Regions from separate parts of the Vibrio japonicus genome, predicted to be linked through region 1. Evidence: predicted binding sites of a transcription regulator. Region 1 holds the regulator's gene; each other region holds the start of a gene.
What was found. Region 1 encodes CRP, which controls carbon source genes, mostly activating them, when cyclic AMP is high. Its sites were predicted from a motif close to TGTGANNNNNNTCACA; they were not measured.
Positions count from the first base shown of each region.

Region 1 (3,178 bases):
GAGCTGTAAGAACTAAGAAATAGAACGTCACAGGTTTGAGGCTATCTGATTGATTCTCTGGACAAGTCGATTAGATGGCCTTTTTTATAATCCAATAACCGTAAACAACCTTTAACAAGGAGGCGTTATGACGCCAGATGTTTTATTCCAGTCGTTATGGAATGACTATATTCAACGCTTATGTCCCTCTGCAGAACAAGTACACCAACTGCTTCAGGAAGATGAACCACTGATCAATGACCACATCGCTCTACGTACATTTAACGTAGCGCCTTTGGGTATCGCGACGTTAGCTCAACCGTTTCTTGACGCAGGTTATAAGCCTTGTGGCGATTACGAGTTTGAAAGTAAAAAACTGGTCGCAAAACACTTTGAGCACCCAGATCCGAAACAGCCAAAAGTGTTCATCAGTGAGCTCAAAGTCAACGAGTGTTCTGAGGAACTGCAAGCGATCGTAGCTAAGCTCGTTGAGCAATTGGACACCGATAAGCTAAAAGGTCACGAGTTCCTGTATGGCGGACGCTTATGGGATCTTAGCTTTGCCGATTATCAAATTCTGGCAAAAGAGAGCGAATATGCATCATGGCTGGCAGCGCATGGTTACGGTGCAAACCACTTTACAGTGAGTGTGAATCAACTGAACGCTTTTGCTGAAGTCAAAGAGGTGAATGATCACCTTCGTCAAGCTGGGTTTGATATCAACGAATTCGGTGGCGAAGTGAAAGGCTCACCGGAAGTGCTATTAGAGCAATCGTCGACGATGGCAGATAAAGTGCCAGTACAGTTCACAGAAGGCACTGAGATCGTACCGGGCGGCTTTTACGAGTTTGCTAAGCGTTACCCAATGAGTAACGGCGAGCTTTATCCTGGATTTGTCGCGGCATCAGCAGACAAAATCTTCGAAAGCACCAACGGTTAACAAACGTCTCTGGTAATAAGGGTTACTTACCCAAGTTCTTAAGACGTCATAGCTTCTATCGAGCCTTAGTTATGGCGTCGCCCCCTTCTTTAGAAGGCGGATAAAGAAAAAGCCACCAAATTTGCATTTGGTGGCTTTTATATTCTTGCTCGGTTAATCAGAGATTAACGAGTACCGTAAACAACGATTGTCTTACCGTGCGCAGAAATTAGGTTCTGCTCTTCAAGCATTTTCAGGATACGGCCTACTGTCTCACGAGAACAGCCAACGATCTGTCCAATTTCCTGACGAGTGATCTTGATTTGCATACCGTCTGGGTGCGTCATCGCATCAGGTTGTTTTGCTAGGTTCAGTAGAGTTTGAGCGATACGGCCTGTTACGTCTAGGAACGCTAGGTCACCCACTTTCTGGCTCGTCACCTGAAGACGACTTGCCATCTGTGCCGATAGGCGCATCAAAATGTCTGGGTTAACTTGAATTAGCTGACGGAATTTCTTGAAAGAGATTTCCGCGACTTCACAAGGAGATTTTGCACGAACCCATGCTGTACGTTCTTGATCTTCTTCGAACAGACCAAGTTCACCGATAAAGTCGCCTTGGTTTAGGTAAGAAAGAATCATTTCCTTACCTTCTTCGTCTTTGATAAGTACTGCAACAGAACCTTTAACAATGTAGTACAAAGTTTCTGCTTTCTCGCCCGCGTGGATCAGCGTGCTTTTTGATGGGTACTTATGAATATGACAGTGTGAAAGGAACCACTCTAATGTTGGGTCGGTTTGAGGTTTACCTAGAACCATAATATCTCACTTCCTCTGCAGGGTACGCTTGCCGCTTTCCATGTTTTAGCTAAGCCTTAAATTAGGACTTACTAGGATAAGAGCACTTGATAAGTGCTGCAAGCTATCTTGTGTTTCGGTTTCAAATAGTATCCTTTTTCTAAGCTGATTTCTTGACTTTAATCGGGTACACATGCTGATTTCCTAAACAAAATTGTGCACATGATCACGGTATGAAAAGTAATCGTGCTTTAGAAACGTCGCTTAGCCAATTTTACCCGTTTCGATGAGTTGCTGAAGGATAGGTCTGACAATCAGTTCCATCGCAAAGCTCATCTTGCCTCCAGGGACAACCAAGGTGTTATGCCGAGACATGAAAGAGCCATCTATCATGGCGAGCAGATATGGGTAGTCCACGTTGGTTATACCGCGTAGTCGAATGACCACGAAGCTTTCATCTAGGCTTGGGATGCCTTTGGCGTTTAGCGGGTTAGAGGTATCGACAGTCGGTACGCGCTGAAAGTTAATATGAGTCCGAGAAAATTGTGGCGTAATGTAGTTGAGGTAGTCATCCATAGAACGCACGATAGAGTCCATAACGGCCTCTCGGGAGTGACCTCGGTCACGCGTATCGCGAACGAACTTCTGAATCCACTCTAGGTTAACAATCGGCACCATACCAATCAAAAAATCGACGTGCTGTGATACGTTGACGTCACCATCAACCACACCGCCGTGAAGCCCTTCGTAAAAGAGTACATCAGAGTTTTCAGGGAGCTCCTGCCAAGGAGTAAACGTTCCGGGCATTTGATTGTACGGTACGGCTTCATCAAAGGTATGAAGGTAACGGCGCACTTGTCCGGTTCCGTCGTAGCCATACTGACGAAAGAATTCAGCCAATGCGGGGAAGTCGTTAGCCTGAGGTCCAAAATAGCTAATATGCCGCCCTTGGTCTCGGGCTTTACGTATCTCTATGTCCATTTCTGGTCGAGTAAAGCGATGGAAGCTGTCACCTTCAACCCATGCGGGCTTAACGTCCATCATGTTGAACATTTTTCGGAAAGCTTCAGATGTCGTAGTAGTACCGGCACCAGATGAACCTGTTACCGCGATAATAGGGTGTTTTGCTGACATGACAAACCTTGTCTGTTAGTTACTTACCTGTAATTAAAACCACTATAACACGCTTTAGGGTCACGTCACTGCACACTATTCTTTAAAGTGTCGCCTTAGTTGAATATCAACGGTTTCATGGAGTTCGGAGAACACCACCACGGCTTCACCCGATTCGAGCTGGGCTTTGATCTGGTCAACCTTATTTTGCAAGGAGACTTCGTGTTCTCCATAGTCCGTCCCTTCGCGCAGGACAAACTCTTTGATGAGATTCTCTAACGTGTCTGGCGCTATTTGTTGCCATGGAATAATCATAAATACCTCTGAATTTTATGACGAGCGCGTATTATGCCGAAACTGACAGGCATTC
Region 1 covers NZ_CP102096.1:2,541,231-2,544,408, reverse strand. The annotation lists gene astD (succinylglutamate-semialdehyde dehydrogenase) at 1-9, shown strand, start outside; gene NP165_RS12095 (DUF1338 domain-containing protein) at 128-919, shown strand; gene crp (cAMP-activated global transcriptional regulator CRP) at 1,084-1,716, opposite strand; gene NP165_RS12085 (phosphoribulokinase) at 1,960-2,829, opposite strand; gene NP165_RS12080 (YheU family protein) at 2,905-3,123, opposite strand; gene NP165_RS12075 (hydrolase) at 3,155-3,178, opposite strand, start outside.

Region 2 (3,178 bases), 290 kb from region 1:
TAATGTTGATGCGGGACAGACTTCTGATAGCTCTGGCTGAGTGTCGTCGAGCCAAAACTCACCAATCGCAACACCTGGAGAGGCGGGTATACCCAAGATAGCTTGTTGTTTTTTCTCTAAGCGCCATGATCCTTGTGTTTGAGCATGGGCAATGATCACAGCAAGCTGAGCAGCCAATGTCACCAAAAAGGATTCTTCCATTTCATCGAACTGACGAGGCTGTTTTTGCTGAACAACGAGCACACCTAATACTTGCTTGCGGTAAATAATCGGCGTTCCGAGAAAGCTTTGGTAAATCTCTTCACCAAGTTCTGAAAAGTATTTGAAGTTTGGATGCTTAGAGGCTTGTGCAAGGTTAAGAGGTTCAGCACTTCGTTTGACTAAACCCACTAACCCTTCATTAAATCGGATATGTATTTTATCGCCTTTGAAGCGCAGCCCTTGCGTTGCCATGAGTTCAAGGCGCTGCATCTCTTCATTGGCCAAATAGACAGTACAACATTCAGTACTCATCGCACTGCATGTTTGCTTAACAAAAATATCTAAAGCTTGATGAACATCTTCAACCTTAGATACTTGTTCAACTATTTCCCTTAGTTGAGAAAGCATGTCTATCCTCTTTTGTGTTTGCGCTTATTCTTCACTTTGCGTTCTTTAAATGGCATCGCCATCGAAGCAAATTCCTTCATTGCACGACGATATACATCACGCTTAAAAGATACCACTTGTCGTACTGGATACCAGTAACTGACCCAACGCCAACCATCGAACTCAGGGGAGCTACCACGTAGCATATTGATTTTAGACTCATCACAATCTAAACGCAGTAGAAACCATTTCTGTTTTTGACCGATACAAACAGGTTTAGAGTCCCAGCGAACAAGACGTTTGGGTAATTTGTACCTTAACCAATGACGACTTGTTGCAACGATTCTCACATCATCCTTTGTAAGACCAACCTCTTCATATAACTCTCGATACATTGCTTCTTCGGGAGTTTCACCTTCATCAATCCCCCCTTGGGGAAATTGCCACGAATGTTGTCCGTATCGCTTAGCCCAGAAGACCTGACCATGGTTGTTACAGATTACAATACCCACATTTAAGCGGTAACCATCGCCATCTATCACTGGCCAACCTCTAATAAAATCTTTATTTACAGTGATTTTTCCACATATCCCCAATAGGAGCAAACTTACTAATGTGATGGAACCAGAAAATATCGCTCAACCCGCTCGAATTGGATAAGTTTCCATCAAAGCATAGGTTATGCACATCAACATGAGACACAGGCCACATTTATTCACCTTTTCTGTGTATAACTATGTGAAGAATTAGAGAGCAAGCGATTACGTCTCGATCGATGTGCCACCTAACTCAACTAACAAAAATGAAACGAAAAATAAAAAACACAATATAAACAACACCATAAAAAGAAATCACTTAAAAACCTTAAGTGAAAATTATACTCTTAAAAAAAGCCAACTCAGATCGGTCAAAGATCAACCAGCAATGTACTTACCCACAAATCAGCTATCAAAATCCTATCTAGTTTGAATAATTCAAGCGGAGATTACCATCAGAAACACTGTTAATTCATACATGTTCACTTATTTGATACTATTTTTCACCACACCCTGTGGATAACCAATGAAAGACGATCCTTTCCTCAAAATGATCAAAGTTCATTCAACCAAAAACAGAGAGATTTCCGCTACAATAGGCGCTGACGATGTTGAGTATAAAGATCATTATGAAAGCAGAGCCAAAGTCCGAAGCAGAACTCATTGAACGCGCGCAACATATTGCCGGGGTGACGTTCGAAGAACTTGCCAAAGAAGCGGGAATACCTGTCCCGCCAGATTTACGAAGGGATAAAGGCTGGGTCGGTCAACTTCTAGAGTGGCACTTGGGAGCAAGCGCCGGAAGTAAACCACAACAAGATTTTGAGCAACTGGGTATCGAGTTAAAAACCATTCCGATTAGCTACACAGGAAAGCCTCTTGAAACGACCTTTGTCTGCGTTGCACCACTTATAGGTGTTCACGGATTGACATGGGAGACCAGCCATGTGCGAAACAAACTCTCTCGAGTACTGTGGATTCCAGTTGAAGGTGAACGCGAAATTCCCCTGGCAGAGCGACGTGTTGGTTCGCCTCTTATTTGGTCACCGACCGAAGAAGAGGAAATGCAACTCAAAACGGATTGGGAAGAACTCATGGAAATGATTGTCATCGGGCAAGTAGAGCAAATTACCGCACGTCACGGTGAAGTCCTGCAACTGAGACCAAAAGCTGCAAACAGTCGAGCCTTAACAGAAGCGTACGGCGCGAGCGGAAAACCGATAAAAACACTGCCTCGTGGTTTTTATTTGCGTACTCAGTTTACCGCTAAGATATTGCAACAAAACTTTGCCTAGTGCATGAGTGAAAGCTCTACATCTTGATACAGAGGACCGTCGCCCGCACCACACTCATCATAAGCGTTATGCAGTCTTAAATACGCACGCTCTACTCCCAATCGAGCCAGTTCTTCTTTGACCTGTTCAAGTGAATCATAATGAATTGGCTCATCATCCACCTTAATGGGTTCAAGTTTATGCTTGTACTCAACTGCCAGTAAATACTGGGACAAATCAGAGCATCCAATAACAAATATTTTCGGAGAGTGGGAACTGCCTTTGTGATGGGCGTGCATCCACTTATCCAATTGCGTCATCTTCATAGCTCACCTCCATCTGGTAATTCTAGTCAATAGCGCAAAAATTGCGAAAATTGTCGACTGCCCCCATTTTTCTGAACCTTGAATACCCTATATTGAAGTGATTATACTCAAAAGAACAAGGAAGGTTTATGCAATACAATAAGTTACCGCACTCTACATTAGAGGTGAGTAAAATCTGCCTTGGCACAATGACATTTGGTGAACAGAACACACAACAAGAAGCTTTTGAGCAGCTAGACTACGCCGTTGAACGTGGCGTCAACTTTATCGACACTGCCGAGATGTACCCAGTCCCTCCGAAAGAGAAAACGCAAGGGCTAACGGAAGAGTACATTGGAAATTGGTTGAAGCATTCAGGGAAGCGCGAGAAAGTCGTCATTGCGACTAAAGTGTCAGGGCCTCGTAATGTACCGTATATTCGCGACAATATGAGCCTTGATCGACGCAACATCCA
Region 2 covers NZ_CP102096.1:2,247,438-2,250,615, forward strand. The annotation lists gene ptsP (phosphoenolpyruvate--protein phosphotransferase) at 1-609, opposite strand, end outside; gene rppH (RNA pyrophosphohydrolase) at 612-1,130, opposite strand; gene mutH (DNA mismatch repair endonuclease MutH) at 1,754-2,419, shown strand; gene NP165_RS10595 (DUF6482 family protein) at 2,416-2,724, opposite strand; gene NP165_RS10600 (NADP(H)-dependent aldo-keto reductase) at 2,853-3,178, shown strand, end outside.
Region 2: the regulator CRP is predicted to act here: its motif matches at 1,283-1,298, upstream of rppH (RNA pyrophosphohydrolase).

Region 3 (3,178 bases), 1.2 Mb from region 1:
TATCTTACTTACGCAGACAAGATTCGCATGCAGTTGGTTGAGCCTACGATATCCATGACATCACCTTGGGTAATGATGATGAGGTCACCATCATTAAGTAGTCCTCGTCGTTTGAGGGTAGCGACGGCATCTTGCGCCGTTTCAAGGCCAGTTTGGGCTTTGGTTTCGAAAAATACAGGGAAAACGCCACGATACAAAGCAGTCAGATTTAACGTGCTTTCATTGCGTGAGAGCGCAAAAATAGGTAAACCCGAACTTAAACGTGAGGTCATCAGCGCAGTTCGCCCTGACTCCGTGAGAGTGATAATACCTTTGATGCCTTTCATGTGGTTTGCAGCATACATGGTCGACATGGCAATGGTTTCTTCACTGTTATCAAAGATCGAATCCAAGCGGTATCCGGAGCGATTAATTGCGGCCATTTTTTCCGCGCCAAGACAAACGTCAGACATAGAGCGCACGGTTTCTACCGGGTATTTACCAGCAGCAGTTTCCCCTGATAGCATTACCGCATCCGTTCCATCCAGTACCGCATTCGCTACGTCCATGACCTCTGCACGTGTTGGCATTGGGTTTTCAACCATTGATTCCATCATTTGAGTGGCGGTAATCACGGTTCGATTCAAGCTTCTGGCTCGTCGAATTAATTGCTTCTGCACGCCCACAAGTTCAGCATCACCAATCTCCACACCCAGATCGCCCCGAGCAACCATCACCGCATCTGACGCCAAAATGATGTCGTCAATATTCTCCTCGTTGGCGACAGTCTCGGCACGCTCCACTTTTGCTACTAAGCGAGTTGTTAAGCCTGCATCTCTCGCGAGTCGACGGGCGTGTTTCATATCTTCGCCATTACGAGGGAAGGAGACAGCCAAATAATCCACTTTTAGCTCAGAGGCGAGTTTGATGTCGTTCTTGTCTTTCTCAGTCAGTGCATCCGCAGACAGGCCGCCGCCTTTTTTATTGATTCCTTTGTTGTTTGATAGTATCCCACCGATCAGAACTCGTGTTCTCACTTCAGTGTTGTTTACCCCAATGACCTGCAATTGGACGCGGCCATCATCGAGTAGCAAGATATCGCCACTAGAGACATCTTGAGGCAGCGCTTTGTAATCTAGACCGACAGAGTCTTTGGTGCCTTGCTCGGGTGCTAGTGCACTATCTAGAATGAAGTTATCACCGACATTAAGTTCGACTTTTCCTTCTTTAAAAGTGGATACTCGAATTTTAGGCCCTTGCAGATCGCCCAAGATAGCCACGTGAGTTCCGAGTTTCGCGGCAATATTACGCACACGAGTTGCTCTTTGTCGGTGGTCGTCAGCTTTCCCGTGAGAGAAGTTCATCCGAACAACGTTGACACCAGCTTCGATCATGGCTTCAAGTACGCCAGGTTTATCGGTTGATGGTCCTAGCGTAGCGACAATTTTTGTTCTTCTTAGAGGTGAGGTCATTCTTAGCTCCTTGAACTATCAAAGCGTGATTAGTTATGAGTGTAGTCTGGTGGCAAAAACAGATATTTATTAACGCAAAAAAATAGAGAACTAAATGTGACAAAGGCAGTACGATTTGATGAACTACACAAAGAATCATGTTTATACGTGACACTTGTCACGGCTGTGTATCAAAGCTCTTCACAATTACTTCGCAAAGTAAAAAAATTAGCCGGTTGTTGATATTCGGAGCATCCTATGTACATGGCTCAACCTGGCCATATTGATCATATCAAGCAGGTCAATGCTGGCCGTGTATATAAACTCATTGATCAAAAAGGCCCTATTTCCCGCATTGATTTGTCTAAAGAAAGTGAACTTGCACCAGCAAGCATTACCAAAATCACTCGAGAACTGATTGAAGCGCACTTAATTCATGAAACGACGGTTCAGGAAGCGATCAGTCGTGGTCGTCCTGCGGTGGGCCTACAAGTGAATAACGAAGGCTGGCAGTTTCTTTCGATGCGTTTAGGTCGCGGTTACCTCACTATCGCTCTACATGAGCTAGGTGGGGATGTACTGATCGATACAAAGATAGACATTCATGAAATTGATCAAGAAGACGTACTGGCTCGCCTGCTGCACGAAATCGATGAGTTTTTCCAAACGTACGCAGACCAACTTGATCGAGTCACTAGTATTGCACTGACGCTGCCAGGTCTGGTGAATTCTGAACAGGGCGTAGTACTGCAGATGCCGCACTACAATGTTGAGAACTTAGCTCTCGGACCAGAAATCTTTAAAGCGACAGGTCTCCCGGTTTTTATTGCGAATGATACACGTGCATGGGCATTGGCAGAGAAGCTGTTTGGTCACTCTAAAGAGAATGAAAACTCAGTTCTTATTTCTATCCATCACGGGGTAGGTGCCGGGATTGTACTCGATGGTCGAGTTCTGCAAGGCCGTCACGGTAACATTGGTGAGCTTGGGCATATTCAAATCGATCCCAACGGAAAGTTATGTCATTGCGGTAATCGCGGTTGTCTTGAAACGGTCGCAAGTTCGCAGGCGATTCGGGACGAAGTCTCAGCGCGTATTGAAAACGGCGAAGCTTCATCGTTATCTGAGCTCGAAGAAATCTCAGTAGAAGACATTTGTGAAGCGGCAGAAAATGGCGACCCGTTAGCGGTTGATGTGATTGAAAAGCTTGGACGTTACTTGGGCTCAGCCATCTCTATCGTGATTAACCTGTTTAACCCAGAGAAAATTTTGATTGGTGGGGCAATCAACCAAGCGAAAGAGGTCCTGTATCCTGCGATTCAAAAATGTATCGAAGAGCAGAGTTTACCTGTTTACCACCGCGATCTTGAGCTGGTGGAATCTCGTTTCTACAAGCAAGCCACTATGCCGGGCGCGGCTTTGATTAAGCAAGCTTTATATGATGGTTTGCTCTTGATGAAAGTCATCGAAGGCTAATCTGACTCCCCTAATTATCTTTTCTTCATAGCGAATTCAATATCATGTTGATAACATGCAACATGATATTGATAGCTTTATCTATACCAAGTTGTATTGTGATTGTGTTGACGCCGCTCTCTAATTCGGCGTCTTCAGAGGATCGAGATAAAATTTATTGGCTTTGGTATTAGTTTTTGTTTTAGTCTTTGGTTAATCTTATTCAGTTTGTAACCCATTGTTAGAGAAGCAGTATGTCTGGAGTTTTAAATACGGTCGATCAGCGAACCAAT
Region 3 covers NZ_CP102096.1:962,732-965,909, forward strand. The annotation lists gene pyk (pyruvate kinase) at 9-1,451, opposite strand; gene mlc (sugar metabolism global transcriptional regulator Mlc) at 1,689-2,906, shown strand; gene NP165_RS04685 (chemotaxis protein CheV) at 3,140-3,178, shown strand, end outside.
Region 3: the regulator CRP is predicted to act here: its motif matches at 1,598-1,613, upstream of mlc (sugar metabolism global transcriptional regulator Mlc).

Region 4 (3,178 bases), on a different replicon from region 1:
GTGCTCAACGACAGCAACTTCTATGACGCGTTGCTAGGCAATTATAACGCTCCACAAGCGGCGTAGCTTGCGGAGCGGTTCAGTAGTCTTAGTGTTCGTTATGTAGCAGTGCATCGAAGCGTGGATTACCGTGTAGCCCTTCTAAATCAGGCTCTGTGTTGATCAGGTCTCGGATAGAAGGGCTCGCTTCGATCGCGCGCTCCAAATCTTCAATCGCTTGCTCTTCAACCCCAAGACGAGAGTAGGCACACGCACGTTGGTACAGTGCAGGTCCGTTGGTTGTATCAAGATCAAGCACTCGGTTTGAAAGGCTGAGTGCCCAGTGGTACTCGTTGATTTCCATTGCGGCGTCAGCTTTGTACGTCAGTGCTTCCAAATCCCCTGGGCGAATGCCCAAAATCTCATCGTAAACATCAATCTTCTGTTCTGGCGTTGGCATGCTTTGCGCACGCAGCCACAGGTTGTGGATCTCGTTGATCTTCTCTATTTCTCTGTTGTTCTCACTAATGATGCGTGTCTTACGCTTCAAATCGCGCTCCAGCACACTGAATTTTTTTTCGTACTCTTTGGCAATCGCGTCAAGGCGTTTGTCAGCCATCTCTCTAGTATTACTTTTGAATTCATTCAAAGATTGCCAGCCAACAAAGGCAATTAACGAAGCGACACCCGCAATGATGTAGAAAAAGTACGTTACCGTGACGTTGGCGTAGTTGAGTGATTTGTCGGCAACGGAAAGCTCGCGATCGGTGATTTGAATGACCAGTTTTCGCTCTAAGTCTTGTTGCTCCTGTCTCAATGCTTTGAGCTCATCGAGTATGTATCGCTCCATTAAAGGGCGGTCGAGCAAATCGCTCTCAGAGTATGACTTTTGTTCGGCGAGTGTCGGCTGGACAAAAGAAAACAGCCCCAAGAGAAGTATCAAAATGCGCATATGCAAGTCATCCGTTTGTTTCTTTATTTTATCGTAGAAGCACGGTAACAAATTCGCGTGCCAGTTAGTATGGCAATTCGCAGGAAATTCAGATTCTTGCACGAAACTAACCTGCTACATGCCTGAGCGATTCCCGATTCCTGTCAGATATTGATAGCTAAATAGATTAGAGTCCTAACCTTTTTTATGTATTTTTTACTCATTAAGCGTGATCTGCGTCACATTAACGCCGATATATTTTGATTTTAATTGGTGTTGTAGAGTCATAATAAATACGAAATTTGTTTAGAGTTCAAAGGAAATGTTTTTTCATATGATCACATCAGCGCCTTGGGTGATGTATCCCGAAATCGGTGAGACCCCAAGTAAAAAATGGAACTTTCGCGAACCTAGCAGAGCGGATGGAAGCAAGATTTTTGGTTTGATTGCAGACTGCCCGCCATTGGATGTGAACTCTTCGTACTGCAATTTTCTTCAAGCAGCGCATTTCAGTGACACTTGCATCATTGCAGAGCAAGACAAAGACATTGCGGGTTTTATCTCAAGTTACAAAAAACCCAGCGATCCTAATGTGTTGTTCGTATGGCAAGTGGCTGTCTCTCCTCGCTATCGCGGTAAAGGCTTGGCTTACAAAATGCTCGACCAGTTGTTACAGCGCAAATCGCTGCAAGGTGTCGATGCAGTAGAAACCACCATCACGAAAGACAATGACGCGTCTTGGTCATTGTTCAAAAAACTCGATGCCAATAACGGCAATGGTGGTGAAGTCAGTACTTTCCTAGACGAAGAAGCACATTTCAAAGGCACGCACGATACCGAGTATTTGTATCGCATCCCTTTAAATAATCCTCAATAAACAGGAGCCATAACGGTCTTTCACATGGATATTTTTAAAAAACGAGAATCCCAAGTACGTTCATACTCAAACAGTTTTCCGGTGGTATTCAAAAAAGCAAAAGGTTGCTGGCTAGAAACTGATCAAGGCGAGCGCTATCTGGACTTTCTTGCCGGTGCCGGATCGCTTAACTATGGGCACAACAACCCAGTCCTTAAGCAAGCACTATTGGAATACATTGAAGCCGACGGCATCACACACGGATTGGATATGCACTCCGACGCAAAAGCGATGTTTCTCAAGTCGCTGCAGCGTTACATCCTTGTCCCAAGAGATCTTGATTACAAAGTCCAGTTTACTGGCCCAACGGGCACCAACGCCGTCGAGGCTGCGCTGAAATTGGCGCGTAAAGTAACGGGTCGCAGCAACATCGTTGCTTTCACCAACGGTTTCCACGGTTGTACCGCGGGCGCATTGGCTGCTACGGGTAACCAACATCACCGTGGTGGTAACGGTGCACCACTTAGCAACGTAACTCGTATTCCATTTGACGGTTACGCGAACATTGATGGTTTGGCATTTTTTGAAACCATGCTCTCTGATAACTCAAGCGGTATGGATAAGCCAGCGGCGGTTCTGCTGGAAACGGTTCAGGGTGAAGGCGGCTTGAACGTGGCGTCAAATGAATGGTTACAGCGCTTGAGCAAACTTTGTAAAGCGCACGACATTTTACTGATTGTTGATGATATTCAAGCAGGTTGTGGTCGTACTGGTACCTTCTTCAGCTTCGAGCCATCGGGCATCAAACCAGACATGGTGACGCTATCGAAATCGATCGGTGGTTACGGCTTGCCAATGGCCATTGTTCTGCTGAAACCTGAACTGGATAAGTGGAAACCGGGCGAGCACAACGGTACGTTTCGTGGCAACAACCACGCCTTCGTGACTGCCGCGAAAGCACTTGAAATCTATTGGGCAAACGACCAGTTCGCAACGCACATTGGTCAATGTTCAGAGATGGTTTCGAACACGATTCAGCGTTTGGTTAAACGCTACCCAGAGCTGTTTGTACAGCAGAAAGGTCGCGGCATGATGATAGGTATCGAATGTCGCAATGGCGATCTGTCGGATGAGATTGCTAAGACTTGTTTTGAACTGGGTATGGTGATTGAAACCGCAGGCCCAGACGATGAGATTGTGAAGTTCTTCTGTCCACTGACGATTACCGAGCAAGAACTCGAACAAGGCCTGAGCATTTTTGAAAATGCAGTAGAAAGCGTTGCGACAAAATATTTTAAAAAAGCATCATAACAAGGAAGAATACATGATTGTTAGAACACTAGCTGAGTGTCGAAACAGTGAACGTCGAGTAGTGGCAGAAACTTGGGAAAGCGTCCGTATGTTGTTGAAAG
Region 4 covers NZ_CP102097.1:895,350-898,527, forward strand. The annotation lists gene choV (choline ABC transporter ATP-binding protein) at 1-66, shown strand, start outside; gene NP165_RS17205 (tetratricopeptide repeat protein) at 89-931, opposite strand; gene ectA (diaminobutyrate acetyltransferase) at 1,245-1,787, shown strand; gene ectB (diaminobutyrate--2-oxoglutarate transaminase) at 1,812-3,077, shown strand; gene NP165_RS17220 (ectoine synthase) at 3,091-3,178, shown strand, end outside.
Region 4: the regulator CRP is predicted to act here: its motif matches at 1,139-1,154, upstream of ectA (diaminobutyrate acetyltransferase).